Priestia megaterium: one gene and its partner. The protein of the gene in region 2 binds, or shares a complex with, the protein of the main gene of each other region. Links are inferred from orthologs where the notes say so. Each region holds a gene or a part of one and is shown on either strand. Other genes may lie near its edges. The genes, in order: ptsP and CEQ83_RS19390.

The links.
Region 1: the proteins of CEQ83_RS19390 (region 2) and ptsP are in contact, whole or in part, in an NMR structure (PDB 2MP0), measured with the Escherichia coli proteins. The link is inferred for Priestia megaterium from one-to-one orthologs.

The regions. Positions count from the first base shown.
Region 1 is NZ_CP023317.1:1,314,160-1,317,110, reverse strand. The notes cover bases 29-2,951. They hold ptsP (phosphoenolpyruvate--protein phosphotransferase), read right to left. Parts: upstream 2,390-2,951; coding sequence 668-2,389; downstream 29-667. Other genes in these bases: ptsG (glucose-specific PTS transporter subunit IIBC), read right to left, coding at 2,674-2,951; CEQ83_RS06575 (phosphocarrier protein HPr), read right to left, coding at 2,389-2,655; CEQ83_RS06585 (LrgB family protein), read left to right, coding at 29-626. In the rest of the region: more of CEQ83_RS06585, read left to right, coding at 1-28. UniProt on the Escherichia coli protein: General (non sugar-specific) component of the phosphoenolpyruvate-dependent sugar phosphotransferase system (sugar PTS).
Region 2 is NZ_CP023317.1:3,774,718-3,785,356, reverse strand. What follows is about bases 3,884-6,634. They hold CEQ83_RS19390 (PTS sugar transporter subunit IIA), read left to right. Parts: upstream 3,884-4,885; coding sequence 4,886-5,383; downstream 5,384-6,634. Other genes in these bases: CEQ83_RS19380 (sucrose-specific PTS transporter subunit IIBC), read left to right, coding at 6,427-6,634; CEQ83_RS19385 (PRD domain-containing protein), read left to right, coding at 5,421-6,248; CEQ83_RS19395 (hypothetical protein), read left to right, coding at 4,451-4,651; CEQ83_RS19400 (FMN-dependent NADH-azoreductase), read left to right, coding at 3,884-4,320. In the rest of the region: CEQ83_RS19420 (SulP family inorganic anion transporter), read left to right, coding at 1-313; CEQ83_RS19415 (FtsW/RodA/SpoVE family cell cycle protein), read right to left, coding at 559-1,725; CEQ83_RS19410 (hypothetical protein), read left to right, coding at 2,392-2,937; CEQ83_RS19405 (hypothetical protein), read left to right, coding at 3,098-3,553; more of CEQ83_RS19400, read left to right, coding at 3,694-3,883; more of CEQ83_RS19380, read left to right, coding at 6,635-7,806; membrane protein insertase YidC, read left to right, coding at 8,312-9,130; CEQ83_RS19365 (TolB family protein), read left to right, coding at 9,232-10,437; CEQ83_RS19360 (GNAT family N-acetyltransferase), read left to right, coding at 10,473-10,639. UniProt on the Escherichia coli protein: The phosphoenolpyruvate-dependent sugar phosphotransferase system (sugar PTS), a major carbohydrate active transport system, catalyzes the phosphorylation of incoming sugar substrates concomitantly with their translocation across the cell membrane.

The DNA of each region.
Region 1 (2,951 bases), 2.5 Mb from region 2 along the record:
TGCTCTATAAAAAATATAAGTCTATGCTAGTTTCCCCTATTTTACTAGCCCCCATTCTTTTAATTGGCATCTTATTAGTAACGAATGGCTCTTATGATCATTATAAGCAAGGCGCCAGTGCTATTAGCTTTATGCTTGGACCAGCAACCGTTGCTTTTGCTGTTCCTATGTTTAAGTATTTTGATTTACTCAAAAAACATCGTGTTGAAATCAGCTTAAGCGTAGGGCTCGGCACGTTTGCTGCCATGATATCTTCCATGCTGTTAGCATTAGTGTTTCATTTACAATCAACGCTGGTTCATAGCTTGATTCCAAGATCGGTTACGATTCCTATTGCTGTTAATGTATCTCAGACGCTAGGAGGAGATCCGAATATTACCATTATGTTTGTGATTATAACCGGTGTAGTGGGATGTATAGTCGCTCCAAAACTCATTAAGCTCCTCGCACTGCACTCTTCCCTAGCAAGAGGTCTTCTTTTAGGAGTAGCTTCCCATGGGACAGGTACAGCAAGAGCTTTTGAATTTGGAAAAATTGAAGGTACTTTTTCTAGCCTTGGCATGATCGTAGCAGCACTTCTTACAATGCTGTTTGCGAATATGCTTCTGCCTACTATTTTCGCTTAAAAGATAAAAAAGGTGTGATCATATATGATCACACCTTTTTATTATCCAATATGAAAAGTTGATTTTACGAACTCAATAACTTCTTCCGTAGAAGACATTGATAGAATTGTATCTAAATGAGGTTCGATATCAGCTTTTGATAATTGACGGATTTGAGAACGAGCTTTCAGAATAGATGTTGCACTCATTGAGAATTCATCTAAGCCTAAGCCTAAAAGAATTGGAATGGCAATCTCATCTCCTGCCATCTCTCCGCACATGCCTACCCACTTACCTTCTTTGTGAGCCGCTTTGATTACCATATTCACTAAGCGAAGAATCGCTGGGTTATACGGTTGATATAAATAAGACACGCGCTCATTCATGCGGTCAGCAGCAAGCGTGTATTGAATTAAATCGTTTGTTCCGATAGAGAAGAAATCTACTTCTTTAGCAAATAAATCTGCGATTACCGCTGAAGAAGGAATCTCTACCATCATCCCTACTTCGATGTCTTCCGAAACTTGTACGCCTTCTTGTTGAAGTTTTGCTTTTTCTTCTAAAAGAATAGCTTTTGCTTGACGGAACTCATCAACAGTAGCGATCATAGGAAACATAATTTTCAGATTACCGTATACGCTTGCACGTAGAAGCGCACGAAGCTGTGTACGGAACATGTCTTGCATCTCTAGACATAAGCGAATGGCACGGAATCCTAAGAATGGGTTCATTTCTTTTGGTAGATTTAAATAAGGAAGCTCTTTGTCTCCACCGATGTCAAGAGTACGAACAACCACTGGTTTGCCTTCCATACGTTCAAGAACTGTTTTATAAGAAGTAAACTGCTCTTCTTCCGTCGGAAGATCTTCGCGGCCCATATATAAGAATTCTGTACGATAAAGGCCAACGCCTTCGCCGCCGTTTTCTAATACGCCTTTTACATCTTCTGGTGTACCAATGTTAGCTGCAAGTTCAACGTGATGATCATCAGCTGAAACCGTTTTTTCATTTACAAGCTTAGCCCACTCAGCTTTTTGTTCTGCATACTCAGCGGCTTTTTTCTCGTAAGCTTTTACTGTTTCTTCGCTTGGATCAACGATAACTTCGCCATCTAAACCATCAACAATTACTAATACGCCGTTTTGAATGTCTTCCATAACTGTTTTTGTACCTACAACAGCTGGGATCTCCATTGAACGCGCCATAATTGCTGAGTGAGAAGTACGTCCGCCAATATCTGTTGTAAATCCTTTTACGAACTTACGATTTAACTGTGCTGTATCAGACGGCGTTAAATCTTCTGCGATAATGACAACTTCTTCTGAGATTAAGCTTGGATTTGAAACGTTTACACCTAAAAGATGAGCTAATACACGTTTTGTTACGTCACGGATATCAGCAGCACGTTCTTTCATATATTCATTGTCCATTGACTCAAACATATTAATAAACATTGCCGCTACTTCATCAAGTGCATGTTCAGCGTTTACATTTTCATTCGTAATTTTATCTTTAATTGGATTAATAAGTTCAGGATCGCTTAGAACTAATAAGTGAGCTTCAAAGATTTCTGCTTTGTCATCTCCAAGTTCTTTACGAGCGTGCTCTCTAATAATTTCAAGTTCTGATTTTGATTTTTCTAGCGCAGCTTCTAGACGTGCTACTTCTGCTTCAACTTCAGTTACTGATTTTTTTTCAACGGTTAATTCTGGATTTTCTAGACGAAATGCTTTAGCAATAGCAATGCCGCTAGAAGCGGCAATGCCTTGAATTTCCTTTGTCATTATTCGCCTAATCCTTCTTTGCTCATTGTATCTTCAAGAGCAGCAAGTGCATCTGCTTCGTCAGAACCTTCTGCAGAGATAGTGATTGTAGCGCCTTTTTGAATACCTAAAGACATAACGCCCATGATTGATTTTAAGTTTACAGTTTTACCGTTGAATTCTAAGTTGATGTCAGAATCAAATTTGCTTGCTGCTTGTACTAAAGTTGTTGCTGGACGTGCGTGAATTCCTGAGTCTGCTGTTACTGTAAATGTTTTTTGTGCCATGTTAAATCAATCTCCTTTTTACTTTGAAATGTTAATAATATTTGCTTCTTGTTGAGAAACTTGGCCCTGCTTTAAGATATCAATTTTTTCATCAGCTTGTAAATTCGTGAAAATGATCGGCGTAATCGTCGATGGCGCATTTTCTTTTACAAAGTCTAAATCAATTTTCAATAGAGGCTGTCCTTTTTTCACTTCATCGCCTTGGGCAACTAAAGCTTCAAAACCTTCGCCTTTTAAATTAACTGTATCAATACCAACGTGAATTAAAATTTCACGTCCAGTCGTTGATTCAATAC
Region 2 (10,639 bases):
TGGCTGGAAGATGGCTAAAATCAAAACAACTTCACAAAAAGAAGGCAATATGAAGCAATACAGGGTTTCAGGGCAATTATTTTTTGCTACCATCAGTTTCTTTATGGATGAATTTCAGTATGAAACAGACCCAGATACCATCATTATTGATTTTAGTTCTTCTCATATATGGGATCAATCGGCCGTGATCGGCATCTCAAAAATTATCGATAAGTATGAGCGATTGAATAAAAAGGTTATTGTAAAAGGATTAAATGAAGACAGTAAAAAAATCGTTAGGCAGATTGGCTTAACGTCGCTGTCGAACAAGTAAAAAAGGTGTGCAGTAGCACACCTTTTTTACTTGTTTCGTTTTAGTAGCTGTATGAGCCAGGTGGAAAAAGAAGTTGTAGATGAAGGTGCGGATGTCTGTTTTAACAAAATAGCATAGGCTTTGCGACGATATTGGTAATCAAGCATGCATATCTACTCCTTTTAAAACAGATTTTGAAAGCGTTTTCTTTATTGTAGCATGCTTAATAGGGAGATAAAAGAAAAAAGAGAGACCATTGTCTCTCTTTAATCATTTCCAAACATATAGCGTTTGTGATGCCATGAGATTCCAAACATCAGACCCATTGCAAACATGTTCCCCATCAGTGAACTACCTCCATATGAAATAAAAGGAAGTGGAATTCCGGTAATAGGTAAGACTTGAATGGTCATACCGATATTTTGAAATACGTGGAACGTAAGCATTGAAATAACGCCTACACATAAGTAAGAATTGAATTCATTTTTTGTTTCAAGCCCTAGCTTGATCAAGTAATAAACGAGTACGAAGAAAAGACTAATAACAATGCTGGCGCCTATAAAGCCAAACTCTTCTCCAATAACCGCAAAAATAAAGTCGGTCTGTCCTTCTGGCAAATAGACAACTCCATTTCCGATCCCTTTACCGTTTACCATTCCTGACCCAATCGCATCTAACGATTTCTTTAAATGATAGCCCTCTCCGGAACTATACGACTCAGGATCAAGCCAAGAATAAATACGTCCAAATTGGTATTGCTTAACCCCTAAATACTTTTCTAATAAGTTAGGTGCATAAACAACAAGTCCCAAAATAACAGAACCAACCGCTGTAATACCTAAAAATGCAGGCGCGATGATTTTCCAGCTTACGCCTGAAACAAATACAAGTCCAACTGTGATTGCTAAGAACACAAGAGCGGTACCTAAGTCAGGCTGCTGCATGATTAACAATAAAGGTAAAGCAAGTACAGCGCCTAGTTTACCAAGCAGTAAAAAGTCTTCTCTTACTGTTCGGATACGATATTTTTCATTGTGTTTAACAATGACCGTACTCAGTGTGATAATCAAAAACACTTTCATAAACTCTGATGGCTGCAACGAGAAGCCGGGAAGTGTGAACCAACTTTTTGCCCCGTTAATTTCTCTGGCAATACTTGAAGGAGCCACTAGTAAAAGAAGCAATAAAAAGTTCCCAAATCCATAAAAAACCCACGTTAGCTTTTGAAGCTGATCGGAGTCAAAACGCATGACAAATCCTATAATCACCATTCCAATAATATAAAAAACAACTTGTTGCGCTACGAAGTTCTTATCATACTGCCCAATTTTTTCAGCACTATGGATTGCCACAACGCTTACGCAAAACAATAGGAAGATTAGGAAAGCCAAGTTCCAGTCAAATCTACTAACATTTCTTTGATTTTCACCCATATTATTCACCTGTCACTATTAAATCTCATTCTTTCTTTATGATAAAAGAAAAATGCTGGTTTTTAATGCAAAGTCGATTAATGAAGAGTCGCACTAACCCCGCTTTGCAGTTTTTGCTTTGAATATAGACTTGCTAAAAGTAAGAAAAGATATGTCGCAAGCTGCGTTACCATACAGCCTTTTATTATACATGAATTATTCTATAACATAAATAGGAGAAATGATAACAATTTCTTTTTTCTAAAAACTCTATTTGTAAGGATTGATTCAATTCATCTTCTTTATCTCCTTAAAGGTTAATATGAAAACATACTATAGGAATTTATCTTTTTTTGCACGTGAAAAGATAAAGAAACGTGTATATATATAACGAAAGAAAGGGGCAAATAGTTTCATATGAACGACTGAAAAATTCTAAACTGCGAGGACTAAATCTAGCAAGCTATACATATGAATAATAGTAAAGGTAAGAGAAAGTGTTCTACACTATCTTTTTCTACATGCAGACATTCAACTTCTTAGCTCCCTACAAGTAAACAGTCATAGTCTACTTTCTTACTGATGAACGTATGGAAGGCATGGGGTAGATTACCGAATAAGAGACACAGGATATTAGGAAAATAATAGATAGAGATTAATAGAATCATAACGTAGAGAGGTGTGTTTATGATTATAGGGGCAAGTTTGACAGCATTTTTATTATTATGGTGGACAATTTTTTATAGCGGGCGCTACCATCATTATGTTTCAGAGCCTGTTGGCAAAAGAATTTCCCTTCACGTAGGAATACATGTTACCTTAGTGGTTGGAGTGAATGCATGTCTCTGGCTTGAGCAGCCGCTGCTTTTTTCTAGCATTTTAGCAGGGTGTGCAGGACTAGGAGCCGGATGGTTTGTGGGGATTCCTTTTTCGGTAAAAAGTATTTTAAGCGGAATAATGGGGGGCATAGGAACGAGTGTTAGTTTTTATATCTCTATGAGTATGTGGATAGATCAATTTAACTCGCTGTCTTTTTTATTGATAGGAACGAGCGTTATTTTTAGCGGAAGCTCGTTATTTCAAGTGTTAAAATCGATTCCGTCATTTGAAAAGGTACTGGTGAAAATGTGGGTTCAACATCCTTTTCTGATAGCGCCTATTTTGATTACCGTATTTTGGCTGTATAATTTTATTGAAAAGTATTTTCCGCAAGCAGATCCAACACGCAAGTAGTTTCCGTGTTGGATTTATTACTTTCTCCCATAAGGCTCCTCTTTAAGCTTACCAAGTTTGACATCGTTCAATTAGTCTATAGAAGGTAAAAGTAGACATTCACCTATCTTCATTATGATGCATATTGTAACGTAGCAAGCATTATAAAGGGGGAGTGCGTATGTATCCATATCAATACGATCCACGTTTTCAAAATTTGTTTCCACCTGGAGGAGGCCAAGGGTTTCCGTCGTTTCCACCTGGAGGAGGAGGTCAGGGCTTTCCGCCGCCGCCACCTGGAGGAGGAGGTCAAGGCTTTCCACCATCGCCACCTGGAGGAGGGGGCCAAGGGTTTCCGCCGCAGGGAGGAGCGCAGCCGCCTTCAAGTCCGCCGCCAGGTTTTACACCTGCACCAAAGCTAGGTTCAGGAGGTCCATCACTTTATGCTGTTGATCCAGGCGCTATTTCAGGATGCCTATACCGATACACCTATATATGGCCGAGAAATGGTCGACCTTACTGGTTTTACCCAACCTTTGTAGGCAGACGCTCAGTTGCAGGATATCGCTGGACAGGATCTTTCTGGGTGTATGCTGGGGTAGATGTGAATCAAATTCGAGAATTTCAATGTGTATAAAACTCCGCTTGCGGAGTTTTTTTGTGCGAAAAGGTTGACGCATAAAAAATGACGTTATATAATAAATCTCGAATTAAAGATAATTTGTTTAGTAATATCTCGAATTGATAATAATATACACTTTTTAGGAGATGACATTTATGGCAAATGTATTATATGTAAAAGTAAATCCACAGGTTGATGAAGCATCATTTTCAACTCGTTTAGCACAGGTTTTCTTAGATGAGTATAAAACAGCAAACCCGACTGATACAGTGACAACGCTTGATCTGTATAAAGAAACAGTTCCATTCATCGATGGAGATGTTTTAGCAGCATGGGGAAAAGCTGGAGCTGGTGAAGAATTATCAGCTGTTGAGTTAGAAAAAGTAACGCGTATGGGTGAATTAGTAGAGCAGTTTTTACAAGCTGACAAAGTTATTTTCTCAGCTCCAATGTGGAACTTAAGTTTCCCTCCACTAATGAAAGCATATATTGATAACATTTTAATTGCAGGAAAAACGTTTAAATATACTGAAAATGGTCCAGTAGGATTAGCTTCAGATAAAAAGGTAGTATTACTAGAAGCTCGTGGAGGCGTGTATTCAGAAGGCCCTGCGGCAGAGCTAGAATTTACTCAAAGCTATTTACGTACAGTAATGGGATTCATTGGTGTTCAAGATTTCCAACTGGTTGTTGCAGAAGGCATGGCTTACACGCCAGCAGAAGCAGACAATATTCTAGCAAAAGCATCTGAAAAAGCAAAAGAAGTTGCGTCAACGTTCTAATCTCAAGAGGCTGGGACAAAAGGATTTTAGACGAAGTGAAAAACGAACCACTGATCAAGATGTTTGATTAGTGGTTCGTTTTTTTTGTTACGGTGAACGTAGGTTTCATGTTTGTAAGTCTTTCTAGCAGTTGATTGGAGGGCAAGCCGAAGACTCCTGCGGGAAAAGCGGAATAGGTGAGACCCCACAGGAGCGTATGCGACGAGGAGGCTCAGCATCCGCCCGCGGAAAGCGAAGTCGTGCACGGAAATCAACTGCGGTGTCAAAAGCGGTTCGGCTCATGTATACGAGTTATTCGTCTTTAGATTGGATTCATTTGTTTATGTCTTAACCTCTTTTTTAGGTTTAAAATTTAATATCCACCCTTCAAAAGATGTATAAAGGGTTACATGAAGTGCGGCATAGAGAACGCACTTCTTATGAAAACACGCATACATTTTTATTTACAAGACAAAAAAAGCATGGTTAAATAATGACCATGTTAATGTACCATCAGGATAGGAGAAGTTTTTCTGCAGAATCATTGGGGTATGCTACAAGTACAATCTAAAAAAGGGTGATTGAGATGTTTAAAAAATTATTTGGTAATAAGACAAAATCAAAAGAAACAACCGTTCTAGCTCCGCTTTCAGGTAATATCCTGCCAATCAGCGAAGTGCCAGATCCAGTGTTCGCACAGAAGATGATGGGAGACGGTTTTGCAATCGAACCTTCAGAAGGACAAGTTGTTTCACCCGTTGCTGGGGAAGTCGTTCAGCTTTTTCATACAAAACATGCGGTAGGCTTAAAAACAGAAGCCGGTACAGAAGTATTAATACATATCGGCCTTGAAACAGTGGCAATGGAAGGCGAAGGATTCGAAGCTCACGTAACACAAGGTGACAAAGTAAGTGTAGGAACACCTCTTATTACATTTGATTTAGCGCTTATTCAAGAAAAAGCGAAAAGCATTATCACACCAATTGTTGTTACAAATAGTGATGCAAGTGAAAGTTTCGAAATTTTGGCTCAAGGGACGGTTCAAAAAGGCGAAACTGCTTGTGCAAAAGTAACGATGAAGTAATAAGCAAGGCCTTTTCCTTTAAGAAAGGAGAGCGCATTTGAAGATTTTAAAAGTGTTAAATAACAACGCCGTTGTCTTTAAGGAAGGCGGAGTTGAAAAGATTGCGATGGGTCCCGGCATCGCTTTTCAAAAAGGTAAAAATGATCTTATTAATGCTGCAAAAGTGGAGAAAGTCTTTGTCATGAAAGAAGAACAGGAAAAGTTTCAAGAACTATTAAAAAATCTTCCTGAAGAGCATATTCAAGTGGCGGAAGAAATCATTTCGTATGCTGAGCAGCAGCTTTCTGCTACGCTAAGTCATCATGTGCATATTGCTTTGAGCGATCATTTATCCTTTGCTGTCGAAAGGATAGCCCGCGGAATTTCCATCCAAAATAAATTGCTTAATGAAATTAAATCACTCTATCAGCCTGAGTATGCAATAGGAGTGTGGGCTCTTCAGCATATCAAAAAGAGGTTAGACATCACGATGCCGATTGATGAAGCGGGATATATTGCGCTTCATATTCATACGGCGAAACTGAATTCACCAGGAATGCAGCAGCTCATGATGAATACAACGATTATTAATGAAATGGTTACGATTATAAAAAAAGAGCTGAATATGGAGATTGATGAAAACAGCATGTCCTATCAGCGTCTGCTGACTCACTTGCGCTTTGCGTTAAATCGTTTAGCGCAAAATGAACCTTTTCATGAGATGGATGAAGAGATGCTCGACGTATTAAAAGTCAAATATAAAAAATCGTATCAATGTGCTGAAACGATAAAGCAATTTGTCAAAGATGAGTACGACATTAATTTTCCAGAAGCGGAGTTAGGCTACATCACGCTTCACATTTGCCGAATAGAGCAAAGAATGTAGAAAAAAGCATTGACGAATATTGCTGCTTTGAGTACAATGAAAGCGTATTAATTGAATAATCGGGATTGTGACTGGTAAAGCAGGCAAGACCTAGAATGCGCATGAAGGACAACTATGTCTTTTATAAGTGTATTTTAGGTCTTGCTTTTTTTATGACATACAAAAAGGAGGAAGTAAGATGGATGTAAAAGAAATTGCTAAAAAACTTGTTCCGCTTTTAGGAGGAAAAGAAAATATTGCTAGTGCGCAGCACTGTGCTACGCGTTTGCGCCTCGTTATTCGAGATGAAAGCAAAATCGATCAAAAAGGTTTGGATGAAATAGAAGATGTAAAAGGGGCTTTTTCAAATTCAGGACAGTTTCAAATCATTTTTGGAACCGGTCTCGTTAATAAAATTTACGCTGCTTTTGTTAAAGAATTAGGCGCTGAAGAGGCTGCTGCTCCAGTGGATCATCAAGAAGAAATGAAAAAGAAAATGAACCCATTTGCTCGCTTTGCCCGCATGCTTTCAAATATTTTTGTTCCGATTATTCCAGCCATTGTAGCCAGTGGTTTACTAATGGGGCTGCTCGGAATGATGAAAGCGTTCCACTGGGTCTCAGAAGATAGCGCGTTGTTTGTGTTGTTGGATATGTTCTCAGGCGCAGCATTTATCATTTTACCGATTTTAATTGGGTTTTCAGCTGCAAAAGAATTTGGTTCGAACCCTTATCTTGGAGCGGTTATCGGAGGGATCTTAACGCATCCGATGTTATTAAATCCGTGGACACTAGCAGATGCTAAGCCAGAATATATGGATTTGTTTGGCTTAAGTATTCCACTGATTGGCTATCAAGGTACGGTCGTTCCGATTTTATTGGCTATCTACGTCATGAGCAAAATTGAAAAGGGACTCCGGAAAATTGTGCCGAATTCGGTTGATTTACTTGTTACGCCTTTTTTAACTGTTATTATTACAGGCTTTGTGTCACTTGTGTTTATTGGTCCTTTCGGCCGCTATATTGGAGATTTAATTTCCATTAGCCTTCAGTCTCTATACGATGTAGCCGGAGTGTTTGCAGGAATTTTGTTTGGTGGCTTATATTCAACCATTGTATTAACAGGCCTGCAGCATAGTTTTCATGCTATTGAAGCAGGGCTGCTTGCTAACCCGAAGATTGGTGTTAACTTCTTACTTCCTATTTGGGCCTGCGCGAATGTAGCGCAAGGAGGAGCAGGGCTGGCTGTTTACTTTAAGACGAAAAATGCCAAAACGAAAAAAATTGCGATTCCGGCGGCTATTTCTTCTTTCTTAGGAATTACAGAACCGATTATCTTTGGCGTCAATTTACGGCTTCGCAAGCCATTTATTGCTGCGGCTATAGGCGGGGCAGCCGGGGGAGGCTACGTTGTACTTATGCACGTAGTAGCCAATGCATACGGACTCACAGGTATTCCAATGATGGCAATCGCCGCACCGCTTGGTATGAGCAATTTAATTCACTATATCATCGGTATGATTATTTCTGTGGGTGTAGCATTCGGCGTTACGTGGTTCATGAAACTAAAAGAAGACTGAGAACCAGCGCTAAGCATACGAGAATAGAGAATGGTATTAGATTTGCTCATCATATTTTATGGTGAGCAAATTTTGTGTCTTAAATATGAAACTTTTTAAAAAGTAATACGTAGAACAGCCAAAGAGATAAGTTGATGTTGTGTAACAGGAACGTAAATGCTACACTACATATATTGGATTGTACTATTATAGTCAGAAAGAGAGCTGGCACATGGAATTTTATCACGATCTTTTTCTATATGCGCCGTATTTATCTGCTTTCGTTTTATACATCCTCTGTTATTATATGCTTCGTGAAGCTAGGTTTACGGCTTTTCATGCGGAACCTGTCACCGACCATGTGAATGCAGGGATTGATCCTTCAGTATTAACAATATGGAAAAGACGAAATGTATTTATACATGTGTATAGAAAAACACCAGTTAAAGAGAAGAATAATGATGAAGAAGATCCTTTCCTTCTGAAAAACACTTCATACATTTAGTCATTATTAGGAGGAAAGAATATGAAAAGAAATAAAAAATTATTATTGCTTGGTTTAATGGGAGCGCTTCTTTTAGCTCTAGCCGGCTGTAGCAGTACAAAAACACCGGTCACGGCTACAAGCGGCGGATTCTGGGATCACTATTTTGTTTACCCTTTATCTATGGCATTAACGAAAATTGCTGAGTGGGCAGGCGGAAGCTATGGTCTGTCTATTATTATTGCGACGGTTATCATTCGTTTAGTTCTATTGCCGCTTATTTTAAAACAGCAAAAGAGCACGATGGCTATGCAAGCACTTCGTCCAGAGATGGAAAAGATTCAAAAGAAATATGCTGGTAAAAAAGATCCTGAAACACAGCAAAAGCAGCAAAAAGAAATGATGCAGCTTTACCAAACGCATAAAATTAATCCGGTTGGCGGATGTTTGCCAATCTTTATTCAAATGCCTATTATTATCGCATTTTATAATGCCATTGCACGAACGCATGAAATTGCGCAGCATTCATTCTTATGGGTAAGTTTAGGAAAGCCAGATCCTTACTTCATTTTACCGGTAGTTGCAGCGATTACGACATTCTTACAAATTCGTGTAAGTATGACGGATGAAATTCAACCTCCAATGAAAATGATGATGAACATTATGCCAATCTTCATCTTAGTAGCGGGAATTTCACTTCCATCTGCTCTTGCACTATATTGGGTAATTGGTAACTTATTCGGAATTGGACAAGGTTACTACTTGAAAAAACGTATGAGTTTATTAAAAGAAAAAGATGCGGCCAATAATGCAGCACAAGCTAAAACAAAGCCATCACCAAAATCTAAGTCAAAATCATAATATACAAAAAGCGCAGCTATCCGCTGCGCTTTTTTATTTTTTCAAAAATGTGATGAGATGAGGAGATTTGTGTAACGCTATAAAAAAAGACAGGAGTGAACATGGTGAAAAAAATAGCGTTATGTCTGCTTTTTCTTATGTTGTTCCCTATGCAAATAAATGCTGCCAATACAGTGAAGGTCAGTTTTATACGGCAAGGAAACCTATGGGTATATGATAACGGTACCGAAAGGCAGTTATCCTATGCCCGTCATGCCTCTATGCCTCAATGGTCATCACATGGAGATATAGTTGCGTATGCAGAAAATGATTCTTTAATGATTGCACCGTTAAAAGGAAAACCGCTGCTTGTTGAACATGATGTGACTCATTATCAATGGTCACCGGTTGCCGAGGAGCTTGCGTATATTTCGAATGGAATCTTAGTATATTACAACGTTAAAACGCATGAAAAGAAGCGTGTAGCCATAGGAGTTGATCAGTTTTCATGGTTTCCGGAAGGAGATCGATTTTTAATTACGTCAGCTGCTGCGCTGGCGCCCACGGGATGGGGACCGGTAAAGCTATATACAGTGAGCAAATATGCAGGGTTAGATGTGAAAAAAGTAGAGGCTTTTACGACGCTGCCAGCAGAAAATGATTCATTTTTTGCGTATACAACAAGCAGCTTTAAATGGTCTCCTAACGGTCAATGGATTAGTTTTATCGCTATTCCAACGGCTTCGATGTCTGCAGATGCAAATAAGCTGTGCATCATTACAAAAGAAGGAAAAGCTTTTCAAGTGGTGGGAGATATGCTTAATGTACCCAATTGGTTTAAGTGGAGTAATGAAGAGCAAGTACTGGCATTTATTAATGGAGAAGGAAGATTTGCCACCGAAAATAAAAAGTTCACTTTAAAAGAGATGCCCGTTTTTAAAGAACATGTGTTTACGCCAAAAGGCTTCGCAGATTGGGATTTCACTTGGACAGAAAAAGATAACATCATCATTTCACGTGTGCCCGAAGCAGGGTGGTCGAATGATGAAAAAAAGAGGCCGCTGCCTTTTTTATATAGCATGAATGTAAAGACCAATAAGCAAAGTCAGTTCACATTTCCGCAAAAAGGCTTAGGCGATTACGCGCCTGTTTATCATAAAGCAACGAATCAAACGATGTGGATTCGTACAAATCGAAAACAAGCAAATCTTTTAACGCGCGTAAAAGATACGAAAAATGACAAGGTACTCATTTCAGATTTAGACCTGCCGGGAAATTATTATGAGCTTTATCGGTGGAATGAAGTATTTAGCGTGTACAGTCCTTAATAGCTAATTAAAACATAAGAAACTAAGGTGAAAAGATGAATATACGATTGTTGGCAAAAGAAGACGCTGACGTGTACTTTGAACTCCGTCTTCGTGCTTTAAAAGATCATCCCGAAAGTTTTATTTTAAGTTATGAAGAAGAATATGAAAAAGAAATTGCTGATATCAGAAATTATTTTCCAAGCAGCCAATCAGAATTTGT